Regions from separate parts of the Glutamicibacter sp. GQ173 genome, predicted to be linked through region 1. Evidence: riboswitches for the same ligand, from Rfam matches in the RefSeq annotation. Region 1 holds a riboswitch; each other region holds the start of a gene.
The links. Region 1 has a riboswitch for thiamine pyrophosphate ahead of AC6CHO_RS03310 (ECF transporter S component). Riboswitches for the same ligand answer to the same signal wherever they lie in the genome.

Region 1 (4,299 bases):
TCTACAACCGGCACACCGACTACCTGCTCTTCGTCATTGCCGCTTGCACGTTGGGCTTCATCGGCTCGGTCACCGTCTCGCGCTACGTTTCTGACCAGAGGAATGCCTGATGGAGATGTTCGTGGATATTCTTGTGGCGGTACTGCTGATTGCCGGTTGCCTCATGTCACTGATTGCCGGTATCGGCCTGCTGACCTTTCCCGACATGCTCACCCGCATGCACGCGGCAACCAAGCCCCAGGTCCTCGGGTTCTTGCTGATCTTTACCGGGCTGGCGATTCATCTGCGCAGCTGGGCTGTGGTTCCCGTGCTCTTCTTGGCATGGGGGATGCAGTTGTTGACCGCACCGGTCTCGGCTCATATGATCGGGCGCTCCGGCTACCGGACCAAGCACGCTGCCAAGGACTCGCTCTATGCCGATGAGCTCAAGCAGATTGTGGACAAGACCAGCAGCGCCCCGCCCACCGGAACCTTCGATGCAACCTCGGGTGCAACCGGAAAATCTGAAGACTAGGACAACACAGCACGGGCATCCCGCCGACGGCGGGATGCCCGTGCTGTGTGCGCTACTTGCTAAAGCGTGCGACTACCTTGTTGCTACCGCGGTCTGCCAGCACCTGAATGGTGGCTGCCACGATGGCCGAGAAGATCGCAAATCCGAGAGCCTGGCGCAGCGAAGCCTCGGCGGCTTCTTCACTGCCCTTGCGGGGTGCCTTGTTTCCGGTGAAACCCTTCCACAGCTGGTCAACCAGCTTGCTGCCGACAAAACCGGCGCCAATGGAAATACCCGTGGTGGCAAGTTTCTGCACTGTATTCATTTTGCCCTCGCTTCAACGTCGTGACTTATCGTTCCTCTGCCCAGCATACCTGCGGTATGGTAAGTGGGCAGTAATTTTCCGACAGGGGAGCGTCAGACTTCGAAACTGGAGTCGCAAGACGCTGAGAGTGCGATAGATCGCAGACCCTCGAACCTGCTCCGGCTAGTACCGGCGAAGGAAGTCGAGCATCTCGGATGCGGATCGGGCCCATTGTGCCCTGAATCCGTACATCTCCCCTCCTTGATATAGGAGGACCACCAATGAATCAATCAGCAGCAAATCAGCGTTCTGGATGGCGCGTCGTAGACATCGTCACCGCATCGGTCATCGCCGTCGCCTCGGGCGTCATCTTCTGGGCCTGGGGCGCAGGCTATGGGCTGTTCTCGCTGGCCTTTGCGGCTTTCCCGCCGGCGGCAGCACTGCTCACCGGCGTTTGGCTCTTCCCAGCAGTGCTTGGCGCGCTGATTATCCGCAAGCCCGGCGCGGCCCTGTATTGCGAGCTGCTGGCAGCGGTGGTCGAAGCGCTGCTCGGTTCGCATTATGGCCTGACCGTGCTGCTGTCTGGCCTTGTCCAGGGTCTGGGTGCTGAACTGGTCTTTGCCGCGTTCCGCTACCGCAAGTGGAATTTGGGCGTGGCATTGCTTGCCGGGCTCTTCTCTGGACTTTTCGCAGGTATTTCCGAGGCCTACATCATGGCCTACTACGTTGAATACACCCCGGCGCTGAAGTTGTTCCACGTGATCGCTACCGGTGTCTCCGGGCTGATTGTTGCAGGGCTGCTGTCTTGGCTGGCAACCCGCGGCCTGGCCAAGACCGGCGCGTTGAGCGCTTTGGCCAGCCGCCGCGCCCACCTTGAATCCGGAAAACTGGCCGCAAAATGAGTTCGGTGGCTAACACCGGTGCCACGGCACAAACTCGGCGAGGCATCGAGATCATTGCCCGGGGTTTTTGCTGGCAGCACCCGGAACGCTCACAACCTGCCATCTCGGCATTTGACGTGCAGATCAACTCCGGCGAAAAGGTGCTGCTGATAGGCCCGTCCGGGGCAGGCAAGTCAACCTTGCTCCATGCCCTGGCCGGACTGCTGGAAGCCGATGGGGCCGAGCAGATCGCCGGTCAATTGCTCATCGACGGGTCAGACGCATTCGCCCGGGAACACCCGGTGGGGCTGATGCAGCAGGACCCGGAGACCCAGGTGGTGCAAAGCCGGGTCGCCGACGATGTGGCCTTTGGCGCCGAAAACCTGGCAGTGGATCCGGCCATCATCCGCCAGAGAATTCCCGAGGCCCTGGACGCGGTGGGGCTGGGCATGCTGCCCATGGACCACCGCACCCAGGACCTGTCCGGCGGACAAAAGCAGCGCTTGGCCTTGGCCGGAATCCTGGCCATGCAGCCTGGGCTGATGCTGCTCGATGAACCCACAGCCAACGTCGACCCGGAAGGCATCGGGCCATTGCGCGATGCGGCGCTCAACGCCGCCCAGCTCAGTGGCGCCACGCTGATCGTGGTAGAACATCGGCTGGATGCGTGGGCAGAACATATGGATCGCGTCATCGTCCTTGAACCAGGCGGCGGCATCGCCCACGACTTGGACCCGCAACGGCTCATTGACGATGAAGACCTGCGTGCAGAGCTTTCGGAAGCCGGAGTGTGGGTGCCAGGTTATTCGCCACAGGTCCAACCGGCGAGCCCCCGGCCCGGGGCGCTGCTTCTGGAAGCCGCCGAACTGGTCAGCGCCCGCAGCGGGCAAGCGCCCCGGACCCAAGCGGTGAATCTGGCCGTGAGCGCTGGAACGGCGACGGTTATCCGCGGCGAGAATGGCGCTGGGAAATCCACCTTGGCGCTGACCTTGGGCGGTTTGCTGGAACCGGCACAAGGAGACCTGCAGGCATCCGACGCGCTGGCCAATGGCTTGGGGAAATCACCGTTCAGCTGGCGGGCAGGAACCCTGATCGGCCGGATAGGCTCGGTGTTCCAGGAACCCGAACATCAATTTGTCACCCAGAGCGTGCGCGAAGAATTGGCTTTTGCGCCACTGCGGGCCAAGGCAAGCAGCGGCCACGAGTTGAAGTACGAACCGCAGCAGGTTGATGCCCTGGTCGAGTCGCTGTTGCAGCGTTTGGGCTTGCAGCATCTTGCTGAAGCTAATCCCTTTACTCTTTCGGGAGGGGAGAAGCGCCGTCTGTCGGTGGGCACGGTTTTGGCCGCGGCCCCGGATGTGTTGATTCTGGACGAACCAACTTTCGGGCAGGATGCCAGGACGTGGCGGGAGCTTGCCGGGTTGCTCGTGGAGCAACTGGAGCAGGACACCGCGATTATCGCAGTGACTCACGATGAGCATTTGGCCCGCGTTCTAGGGGCCCAGGAGATTCACCTGACCGCAGTCGCGAAGCAGGAACCCGTGGTAGCCAGGGGCCCGGTCCTCGACGCTCCGGTGGGCCATAGCTGGCTGGCGAAGATTAATCCCTTGGCCAAGCTGGGTGCGGTGGCAGCAGCCACCTTGCCCCTGATTACCACCTTGGATTGGGTTTCGGCGCTGGTGGTCGTAACTGCGACCATCCTGGCCTTCCCCTTGGCGGGCTTGAGCCCGGCAAGATTCTTCAAGCGGGCCTGGCCCCTGCTGATCGCCGGGGCGGTGGCCGCTTGGGGCATTGCCTTGGTGGGGCAGGACAGCGGGGCCGTGTATGCGCAGCTGGGGATCTTCAGCATTACCGGGGGCTCGGTCCATGGCGGTATCGCCACCGGCTTGAGGGCCTTCGCCTTGGCGCTTCCATGCATTTTGCTGCTGGCAACCACTAATCCCAGCGACTTGGGCGGGGCGCTGTCGCAGCAGTTGCGAGTTCCGCACCGTTTTGTGCTCGGAGCGCTTGCTGGCATGCGCCTGCTGGGGCTGATGGTCGAAGAATTCGCCACTCTCGGGCTGGCTCGCCGGGCGCGCGGCGTGGGCAACTTCGGCACCGTTGCCCAGCGCATCGGCGCGAAGCTGGGCCAGTGCCTGGCCCTGCTGGTCCAGGCCCTTCGCCGGGCCGGACGGCTGGCGGTCACCATGGAAGCCAAGGGCTTCGGCATCGGGCAGCGCACCTGGATTCGCACAGCCACCTTCACCAGCAAGGATGCCGCGGTGCTGTTGGCGGGCATCGTGCTGGGCACAGTGGCTGTAGGTGCGGCCGTGCTGGCCGGCACCTACAACTTGGTCTGGGGCTAGCGGATCGCCTCGCTGAGGGCGCTGAGCTCTTCATGGAGCTCGGCGTCCAAGCGCAATGGCTTGGCGTCGATGGTGCGCACCGGGGTGAGCAGGCGGATGGAAGAAACCAGCCAGACGCCGTCTGCCTGGTAGAGGTCCTCGGGACGCAATGGGCCGTAGCCCAGTTCCCAGCCATCCTGGGCTGCCGCATCAAAAATGGCGCTCTGCGTGGTTCCCGGCAGGATGCCTGTTTCCAGCATCGGGGTCAGCAGGCGCTTAGTCTCGCCATCGCGCTGG
Region 2 (4,299 bases), on a different contig from region 1:
TGCGGCCGTGGAAGTCATTAATGCCAACTAGATCCAGGGTTACAGGATCAGCTGCTGGGGAAGCAGTGCTGATTGATTCCTCGGTGGGCGTTGCCTGCGCCATGGCTGTTCCTGTGGCCATGAGCGAGAGGGTGGCCAAGGAGGCGAAACTGAGTTTTCTCATCTGCGCGAATGCAGACATGGGTACTCCTAAAAGTGACGGGTGTGACAAGACTTATGTCTATCGCATCTAGGTGAACCTGTCGATGCCTGCGGGTTAAATTGCTGTGCAGGGCCATGAGAACTAGCGGTTAAATAGTCGAAGCAACGCACCAGCCTGTGGTTGATACGTTGCTTCGAAAAAACTTGATGCGGCTAGAGCCGTCGGTTGTGGCGTGATTTGGTTGCTGTGACCGAGGAAGCTCCTACGATGGCACCGAGCATGAGCATGGCAGCCGCGATGAAGAAGACTGTGGACAGGATCCAGCAAGCCATGGCTGTGTCTCGATGCGCGGCGTTCAGGGCAAAACCAAAAAGGCACACGCTGGCAAGCAGCAAGAGCGCTCCCGACAACCGTGTCTTCATCATTGACCTTTGCAGCAGAATATTTTGCCAACAATCACCACACATAATGGCTATTGGCTTGAGTAATATTCATACTGTCACAAATCCATCGATTTGACGATAGGCCTTAAGGAGGATCTTTCACTGCGACTTTAGGCTAACTACACGCAAGCCTTCAGGATGCGTTCGATGGCATCGTGTTCGCCCTTGGTCATCCAAGCCCCATATTTCGCTTTGACCTGAGTCTGGCGTGAGACGTATTCGCAGCGGAAACTCTTGTTGGGAGGAAGCCATGTTGCGGCATCCTTGTCGCCTTTAGCCGCGTTAGTCGGCCCGTCCGAGGCCATGAGGTTTAGCGGGTCATTGGCGAATTCGAAACGAGCTTCCTGGTCCCAGCGCTGGGCGCCCTTTTGCCAGGCATCTGACAGCGCGACAACGTGGTCGATCTGAACTGCGGTGCTGGTTTTCTGGCCCCGAACAAAATTGATGGTGGTGTTGGTATACGGGTCGTGGAAAGTTCCGCTGAGCACTACGCAAGGCTTCGACGCTGATTTGTATTTCACGTGTTCCAAGTCGCGAGCCAGGATGTCATTGCGGGCATCGCAACCGTTGCGGTCCGGATCCTTCCAACCCTTGCTGAACTTTTCCCGTTCATAGCCAGTCTTGGGGGCACGGCCCTTGACGTCGATATCCGCGAGCAACTCAAGCGAGTCAGCATAGCTGGCGCGTTGCTCCGCGCTGTTGTGGGTAGTGTCAGCCTGCGCGTCGGGAACTCGATACTGCTCGATGGAATCAAGAGTTGAGCATCCAGTGAGGGCAAGGGATGAAGCGATGAGTGCAAATGAGATTGCGCGGCGCAGCAGCTGCATGCAGAAGTACGACTCCTAGGAAAGCGACAGTTGGCAAGGGGGACAGGCCCTTAGGAAACTATATGAAGCGGGGTGGACCATTTAGCTGCGTCCATGCCGTGTTTTAGTGTGAGATCGGTGTGAACCAGTTCTGGCGATCATGTCGAGACCTGATGGCTATCGAGTTTCTGTTCCTCGATATGCATTGGTCAACTCAGTTTCCGACCTCAAGGCCGATTTATCTGTATCTTGTCGGGAAAGCAGCGAAGTGGTGGCATGGGTTTCCTTGCGTTGTGCAAGTCTAGCTGCCGAATGGAGCCGGGAAATCACGGTTCTAGATGGCGCTCAACCCCGGGTTGTCCAAGAACCGAGTGCTGATACGCGCGGGATTCATGAAGTAATGTTCTACAGCTAAGCCGTGCGTGTGCTACTAATGGGAGCAGTGACACGGGGTGCCGCAGGGCGGCTGAGAGAACACCCGTTGAACCTGATCCAGTTAGTACTGGCGAAGGGAATGTCCTGGATTCTGCGTATGTGTGCACCCGAAGTGCTTGAACCGTCCGCGTCTTTGGTCAAAAATCCATTCGCCAACAGACGCCGTCAAGGAGTTCAAACAAGATGAGCACGGACACCCAATCACCAGCAACCCCCATTGCCCTTCCATTTGAAGAGCAGGTCATTCTTGTCACCGGCGGAGCCCGAGGGCTCGGTGCCGCCATCAGCAAGGCCTTCCTCGCAGCTGGCGCGAAAGTCGTCATCAATTACAACTCTTCGGAACAAGCAGCCAATGATCTCGTCGCGCTCTACCCGAATGATGCAGTAGCCATTCAGGCTGATGTTCGCAACGAATCTGCGCTCAAGTCGATGGTGGCTGAAGCCGAAGATCATTTTGGACAGCCGGTGACTACTCTGGTGAACAATGCCTTGGTGGATTTCTCCTTTAACGGCGACGCCCGCTCCACCGCCGAAGCGATTTCCGCCGCAGAGCTCAGTGCCCAGTTCGCCGGATCGGTGCTGGCTCCCGTAGCTGCCATCCAGGCTGTACTGCCGGGAATGCGGCAAACAGGATTTGGCCGCATCATCAATATCGGCACCAACCTATTCCAGCACCCGGTGGTTCCGTACCACGACTACACAGCCACTAAAGCTGCGCTGCTGTCCCTGACCCGTACCTTCGCTGATGATCTTGGGCCAGAAGGAATCAACGTCAACATGGTTTCTGGCGGGCTCCTGCGCACCACCGACGCCTCGGCTGCGACCCCCGAGGCAGTATTCGACCTGATCGCCTCGGGAACGCCATTGCGTCGAGTCACCACGCCAGCGGAACTGGCCGATACCGTCCTGTTCTTCGCGTCCCCGCTCTCTCGTGGGGTTACAGGTCAGAACCTTATCGTGGATGGCGGGCTGGTGAAGGGATGAGCCAGAAGAAACAGGTACATCTGAATCTGTTCCTCTATGGAACCGGGCATCACCAAGCGGCCTGGCGTGCCGAGGACTCGGCGGCCGAAGAGCTTCCCGATACCCAGTACTACATCAAGCTGGCCCAGCTGGCTGAGAAGGGGCTGTTGGACGCGGTGTTCTTCGCCGATGGCCAAGCGGTGTCAGCCTCAGCTGCGCAGGCCGGTCCCACCTGGTTCTTTGAGCCGGTGACGCTGTTATCGGCGATCAGCCAATGCACCACGAATATCGGACTGGTCTGCACCATCTCGGCCAGATTCTACTCTCCCTTCCATGCGGCACGCATGCTGGGCAGCTTGCAGCATTTGTCCAACGGGCGGGCCGGCATCAACGTGGTGACGAGCATGTGGGATACCGAAGCGCAGAACCATTCGCTCACCGAGCTGCCTGCGCACGCGCAGCGATATGGCAGAGCCACAGAATTCATTGACGTCTTGCGCAAGTTGTGGGGATCATATCCGCATCAAGCAGTCCAAATTAACCGTGGCGGAAATTTCACCGATACGCAGTTGCTTCAAGAAATCAATCACGAAGGCGAGCACTTCTCGGTGCGAGGTCCCTTGAATATGCCCAACTCAGTTCATGGCGAGCCTGTCATGTTCCAAGCAGGCTCCTCGCCAGCTGGCCGTGAACTGGCAGCAGCACACGCTGAAGCGATCTACTCGGTAGCAGCCGATCACCAGATGGCATCCGAATTCGCCCAAGACCTTTCCGAACGCACCAGAGCTTCGCGTGGCTCGGACAAGAGGGCGCTGATCATGCCCGGGCTGGTGACCTATGTGGGGCGCACAGCAGAAGAAGCCAAAGCCAAGCAGCGTGCACTGAACGAATTGCTGCCAACGGGGGACGCTCTGCGCCAGCTGGGAGTATTCCTGCAGCAGGACACCAGCCGCTGGCCTTTGGATGGATCCGTACCGGATCTGCCGCCACTGGATGAATTCACTGGCCCGGCTGGCCGATACACCACGATTCTGCGGCTCATCGAGCTGCACCAGCCCACGGTTCGTGAACTGCTCGGCTTGCTGGCTGCTGGCGGGGGCCACTGCACCATGGTGGGAACGCCGGAAATGATTGCAGATGAGATTGAACTCTGGATCGATAGCGGGGCCGCAGATGGCTTCAACCTGATGCCGCCGTCCCTGCCAGGATCTCTGGAGGACTTCATTGAGCTAGTGATTCCGGAATTGCAGCGCCGTGGCAGATTCCGTACCCGCTACGAGTCGGCTACCTTGCGTGGAAATCTTGGTTTGGCTGTTCCGGAAGCTGTGGCCTTGGCGCGCGGCTAGTTGTGTGGTTGCGCTTCGGGAGCCAAGCCTGGGAAATCATTCTCAAAGTAATCCAGGATTTTCTGTGTTGAGAAGAAATCCAGGAGGAATGACTCCTGAAGCGCAAAGACGTTGCCTCCGCGAACGGAAGGCAATTGTGCAAGGGACGCATCGGAAGAGAACTG
Region 3 (4,299 bases), on a different contig from region 1:
ATGCAGACATCCCTGGTGCCGATTGGGATGGCCTTTCCAGGTGGCGTTCAGGCACTGAAGTTGCACCGATGTTTGCGATTTGCATCCTCGCAGTACTGCTCGCAACGGCGGCAATCACTCTCATCATTCTCAAGCGCAAGCCCCTGGCCGGGATTTCCGCAACCCACAACCAGGAATTACGCTCGGTGTGGCTCAATAGGTTGCTGCGAAATTGCGGCTTCTCACTTTTAGGCATTATCGGTGCAGCAATCACCTACGCGAAGCCAGTCCTGGGCGACGGGTGGAATACGGTTCCCACTTTTGCCTTCGTGGCGCTTGGCTTCATATTATTCATCTGGGCCCCGAAGTTTGCGGCACCAATGGCGGGAAGGAATAGCAATACCACCGCTTTTACCCGGATGCGCGATCACACCCTGGCGGTGTCCTTTATCGCCAACACAGTGGTGATCGCCGCCGCCTACATTATCGGGATTGCTGGCGGCTACCTTTTCGACCAGGCATCACTAGCACGTGGCGCCGCAAGGGCCAAGTCCGAAAGCTACGAGTTCATGCTCCTTTGGGGTGCGGCAGCAGTCGTCCTCTACCTGGCCATCTCAGCGGGCTTCGCGCTCTACGCGCACCAGCGAGCCAAGCTGGGGTCATCGCGTGAGCCCAAAACCCGAAACCTCCCAGTTTGGGTGTACACCGCAGCAGCGCTGTTCATCATCAGTGGCAGCGTCATGCTTTACGCCCCGCAGACATTGTCCCCAGGGACGGAATTGATAGTTCCCCCATGGATCACCACAGGAATAATCGCTGGGCTGCTAGTTTTTGCAGCCGGATACCGCTGGTGGATCCGCCACTGCTCGGTACCGTGGGATCTCACAGCCGCCCAGGAGATCTGGTACCGGCAAATCCTGGAGTTCCGCGCACTGCGAGTGCTCTGCAGTGCATTTCTCCTCTTGCCCGGTCTCGCGTCATCCGATGAGCCAGCGGTGATTGCCATAGGCGTCGGGCTCTTCTGCATTCCATCCTTATTAGTGGTCAAGCGTCCGGAAGCTCGCATTTCCACAAGTACGTCCGCATGAGCACACAGATCAGTGTGGACCTTGAGGCAGCCACCGCACCCTATGAGCAGATCCGCTCGCAGATTGCCGCACTCGTCAACCTTGGCGAGTTGTCGCCGGGCACCAGACTACCGACTGTTCGCGCACTGGCCACGGACTTGGGGGTTGCAGCCGGAACGGTGGCTCGCGCCTATAAGGAGCTGGAAGCCGAAGGGCTGATTTCTTCGAGGCGCCGCGCCGGCACCGTAGTGAGCGAACGTCCCGGATCTGTTGATACCCACGGAGATCTGGTGGCCGCGGTGGACCAGCTGTGGAAACTGGCGGCGGCGCAGCATGTTGACGCCGCAACCCTCAAGGCGTTGGTGGCACGACGCAAACCTTGAGGATTTGTTCTGTGCATCCCTTCTGCGTACTCTCTAAATCAGTGACACGGGGTGTCGGAGACGCCGACTGAGATGAAACCCGTCGAACCTGATCTAGTTCACGCTAGCGGAGGGATGTCGCATGACTCTGCCTACCGTTGCCCAAAAATACCGGCAACGCTCCCCCTTGGTTTTTTGCCTGACGAATACTGTCGTCACCAACTTCACCGCCAATGTCCTTCTTGCCTCCGGCGCCTCGCCGGCGATGACCAACCTGCCCGGCGAGGCCGGAGGGTTTGCCGCCTTGGCTTCCGCGGTACTGGTGAATCTGGGCACTCCAAGCACCGAGCAAATGGTTGCCATGGAGGAAGCGGTCCTCTCGGCGAGCGCGGCTGGCACCCCCTGGGTATTGGATCCAGTGGCCGTGGGCGCTCTTTCGGTGCGCACCGACTTCGCACGACGCATTGTGCATCAGCGTCCGGCCCTGATCCGCGGCAATGCCTCGGAAATCCTGGCCTTGGCGGGCAAGGATTCCAGCGGCCGAGGTGTTGATGCAGCAGATACCGTGCAGGCAGCCCTGGATGCCGGACGCGAATTGGCCAAGGAACACGGGTGCGTTGTTGCCATCTCCGGTGAAGCGGACGCGATCATCGACGCGAAGCGCACCGTGCTGGTGCATACCAACGGGATCGGGTTGACCAGAATCACTGGTGGAGGATGCGCGCTGGGCGCCTTCAACGCGGGCATGCTCGCGGTGCACGAGGACCCCTTTGACGCGGCCATCGCTGCCCACGGATTCTATGGCCTCGCCGCAGAAAAGGCGCTGGCGGCAAGCAACGGTCCGGGGAGTTTTTCCGTGGCCTTCCTTGATGCCCTGGCCGCCACGGAACCTGAAGAACTACAGAATTTGAAGTACGAGGAATTGAACCATGGATAATATCGGCGCATACCTAGTAGCCAACACCGCCAGCTGCACGCCACGCACCACCCTGGAAGTCATTGAAGGGGCGGTGGCCGGCGGCATCGAGTGGATCCAGCTGCGGGCCAAAGATGAGACCGCGCGCGAATTCTTCGAACTGGCCTGCGCCGCGGCCCGCCTGACCGACGGCAAGGCGAAACTGCTGATCAATGACCGGATCGACGTGTTCTTGGCGGCCCGTGCGGCCGGGGCAGCGGTCAGTGGAATCCATATCGGCCAGAAGGACATCCCGGTGAGCCTGGCACGCCAGATCATGGGCGAAGGCATCATCGGCTTGAGCGCTTCCACCGATGACCAGCTGGCGCAGGCCAACCTCGATGCTGAGGCGATCGACTACTTGGGTGTCGGCGCAGTGCGTGCCACTCCAACCAAAAAGGATCATCCAACCCCGATTGGGCTGGACGGTTTTGCCCGCGCCGCCTCGCTGACCTCCCTGCCCTGCGTAGCCATCGGGGCGATCACCGCGCAGGATGCCAGCGCCATCCGCGCTGGCGGCGGAGCCGGTTTGGCCGTGGTCCGTGCTATCTGCAATGCCGACGACCCGCAAGCTGCCAGCGGCCAGCTTGTGGCAGCGTGGGCGGCAGCGCAGTGAAAAACATTCTCTCCATCGCCGGCTCCGACCCCTCCGGTGGCGCAGGAATCCAAGCTGACCTGAAGGCCATTGCCGCCAACGGCGGCTACGGCATGTGCGTGATCACGGCGCTGACAGCGCAGAACACGCTAGGTGTCAGCGCGGTACGGGCCATTGATGGCCAGTTCGTGCTCGCTCAGCTCAATGCGATCAGCGCCGACGTCCAGATCGATGCCATCAAAATTGGCATGCTGGCCAACGAGGAGATCATCCGCGCCGTCAACGGATGGCTGGATACCGTGGATGCCCCGGTGGTACTGGATCCGGTCATGGTAGCCACCAGCGGGGACCGGCTCTTGGAAGATGAGGCGGTGCTCGATTCCTTGCTGGACCGCGCTTCGGTGATCACGCCCAATCTGCTGGAGTTGGCAAGCTTGCTGCGTGAGCCGGCAGCGGCCGACTGGCCGCAGGTCCTGGAACAGGCCCAGCGGCTGGCTGCCAAGCATGATGCACTGGTTCTGGCCAAGGGCGGGCATCTGGCCGAGGACCTCTGTCCAGATGCGCTGGTCTCCTACCAGGGAGTATTGGCCGAGTTCAGCAACCAGCGCCACAACACCAAGAACACCCACGGCACCGGATGCACCCTGTCCAGCGCCTTGGCGACGGTCTACGCATCGGGCGGCGACTGGGCCAGCGCCCTGGAACAGGCCAAGGCCTATCTGTTCCGCGCCATCGGCGCTGCCGATGAACTCAACGTCGGCCTCGGGCATGGCCCGGTGAACCACTTTGCGGACTTCTTCAGCGAAGCTGATCCAATGGACCAGTGGTGGCAGCAGATCCATGAGCTGCGCGGCTCCATCGACAACCTGGAGTTCATTGCCCAGCTGGCAGAAGGCACGCTGGACCCAGCGGACTTTGAATACTATTTGGCGCAAGACGCGCTGTACCTGCAGCGCTACGCCCAGGTGCTGGCCGAAGCCAGCGCATTAGCCCCGGATCTTGACGCGCAACGCTTCTGGGCCGGCTCCGCCAGGGAAATCCTGGAAGGCGAACTGCAGTTGCATCGCAGCTACCTGGCCGAAGGGGCCGCGAATCCCAGCGCCATCACGTTGAACTACGTGAACCATCTGGCCGCATCCAAGCGCAGCTACGCGGAACTGATCGCTGCAATCCTGCCGTGCTATTGGCTCTACCAGGACATCGGCAAGCGCCTGGCCTCGGCCAACCATCCAGAACACCCGTACAAGCAGTGGCTGGTGACCTATGCATCGGAGGAATTCGATCTGGCCACCGAGCGCGCCATCGACATGGTGCGCGTCGCGTGGAAGCGGGCCGACGGCA

Region 2: another riboswitch for thiamine pyrophosphate. It lies ahead of AC6CHO_RS08270 (3-oxoacyl-ACP reductase); the one in region 1 lies ahead of AC6CHO_RS03310 (ECF transporter S component).
Region 3: another riboswitch for thiamine pyrophosphate. It lies ahead of thiM (hydroxyethylthiazole kinase); the one in region 1 lies ahead of AC6CHO_RS03310 (ECF transporter S component).

The regions. Positions count from the first base shown of each region.
Region 1 covers NZ_JCAXDT010000001.1:697,353-701,651, reverse strand. Annotated here, with positions in the region: gene AC6CHO_RS03325 (MrpF/PhaF family protein) at 1-110, shown strand, start outside; gene mnhG (monovalent cation/H(+) antiporter subunit G) at 110-514, shown strand; gene AC6CHO_RS03315 (DUF4235 domain-containing protein) at 567-818, opposite strand; TPP riboswitch at 892-1,015, shown strand; gene AC6CHO_RS03310 (ECF transporter S component) at 1,079-1,699, shown strand; gene AC6CHO_RS03305 (ATP-binding cassette domain-containing protein) at 1,696-4,023, shown strand; gene AC6CHO_RS03300 (aminodeoxychorismate lyase) at 4,020-4,299, opposite strand, start outside.
Region 2 covers NZ_JCAXDT010000004.1:118,410-122,708, forward strand. Annotated here, with positions in the region: gene AC6CHO_RS08255 (bifunctional metallophosphatase/5'-nucleotidase) at 1-181, opposite strand, end outside; gene AC6CHO_RS08260 (hypothetical protein) at 355-567, opposite strand; gene AC6CHO_RS08265 (HNH endonuclease family protein) at 705-1,412, opposite strand; TPP riboswitch at 1,830-1,923, shown strand; gene AC6CHO_RS08270 (3-oxoacyl-ACP reductase) at 2,010-2,810, shown strand; gene AC6CHO_RS08275 (NtaA/DmoA family FMN-dependent monooxygenase) at 2,807-4,135, shown strand; gene fepB (Fe2+-enterobactin ABC transporter substrate-binding protein) at 4,132-4,299, opposite strand, start outside.
Region 3 covers NZ_JCAXDT010000003.1:5,549-9,847, forward strand. Annotated here, with positions in the region: gene AC6CHO_RS06005 (hypothetical protein) at 1-1,067, shown strand, start outside; gene AC6CHO_RS06010 (GntR family transcriptional regulator) at 1,064-1,429, shown strand; TPP riboswitch at 1,467-1,561, shown strand; gene thiM (hydroxyethylthiazole kinase) at 1,551-2,345, shown strand; gene thiE (thiamine phosphate synthase) at 2,338-2,979, shown strand; gene thiD (bifunctional hydroxymethylpyrimidine kinase/phosphomethylpyrimidine kinase) at 2,976-4,299, shown strand, end outside.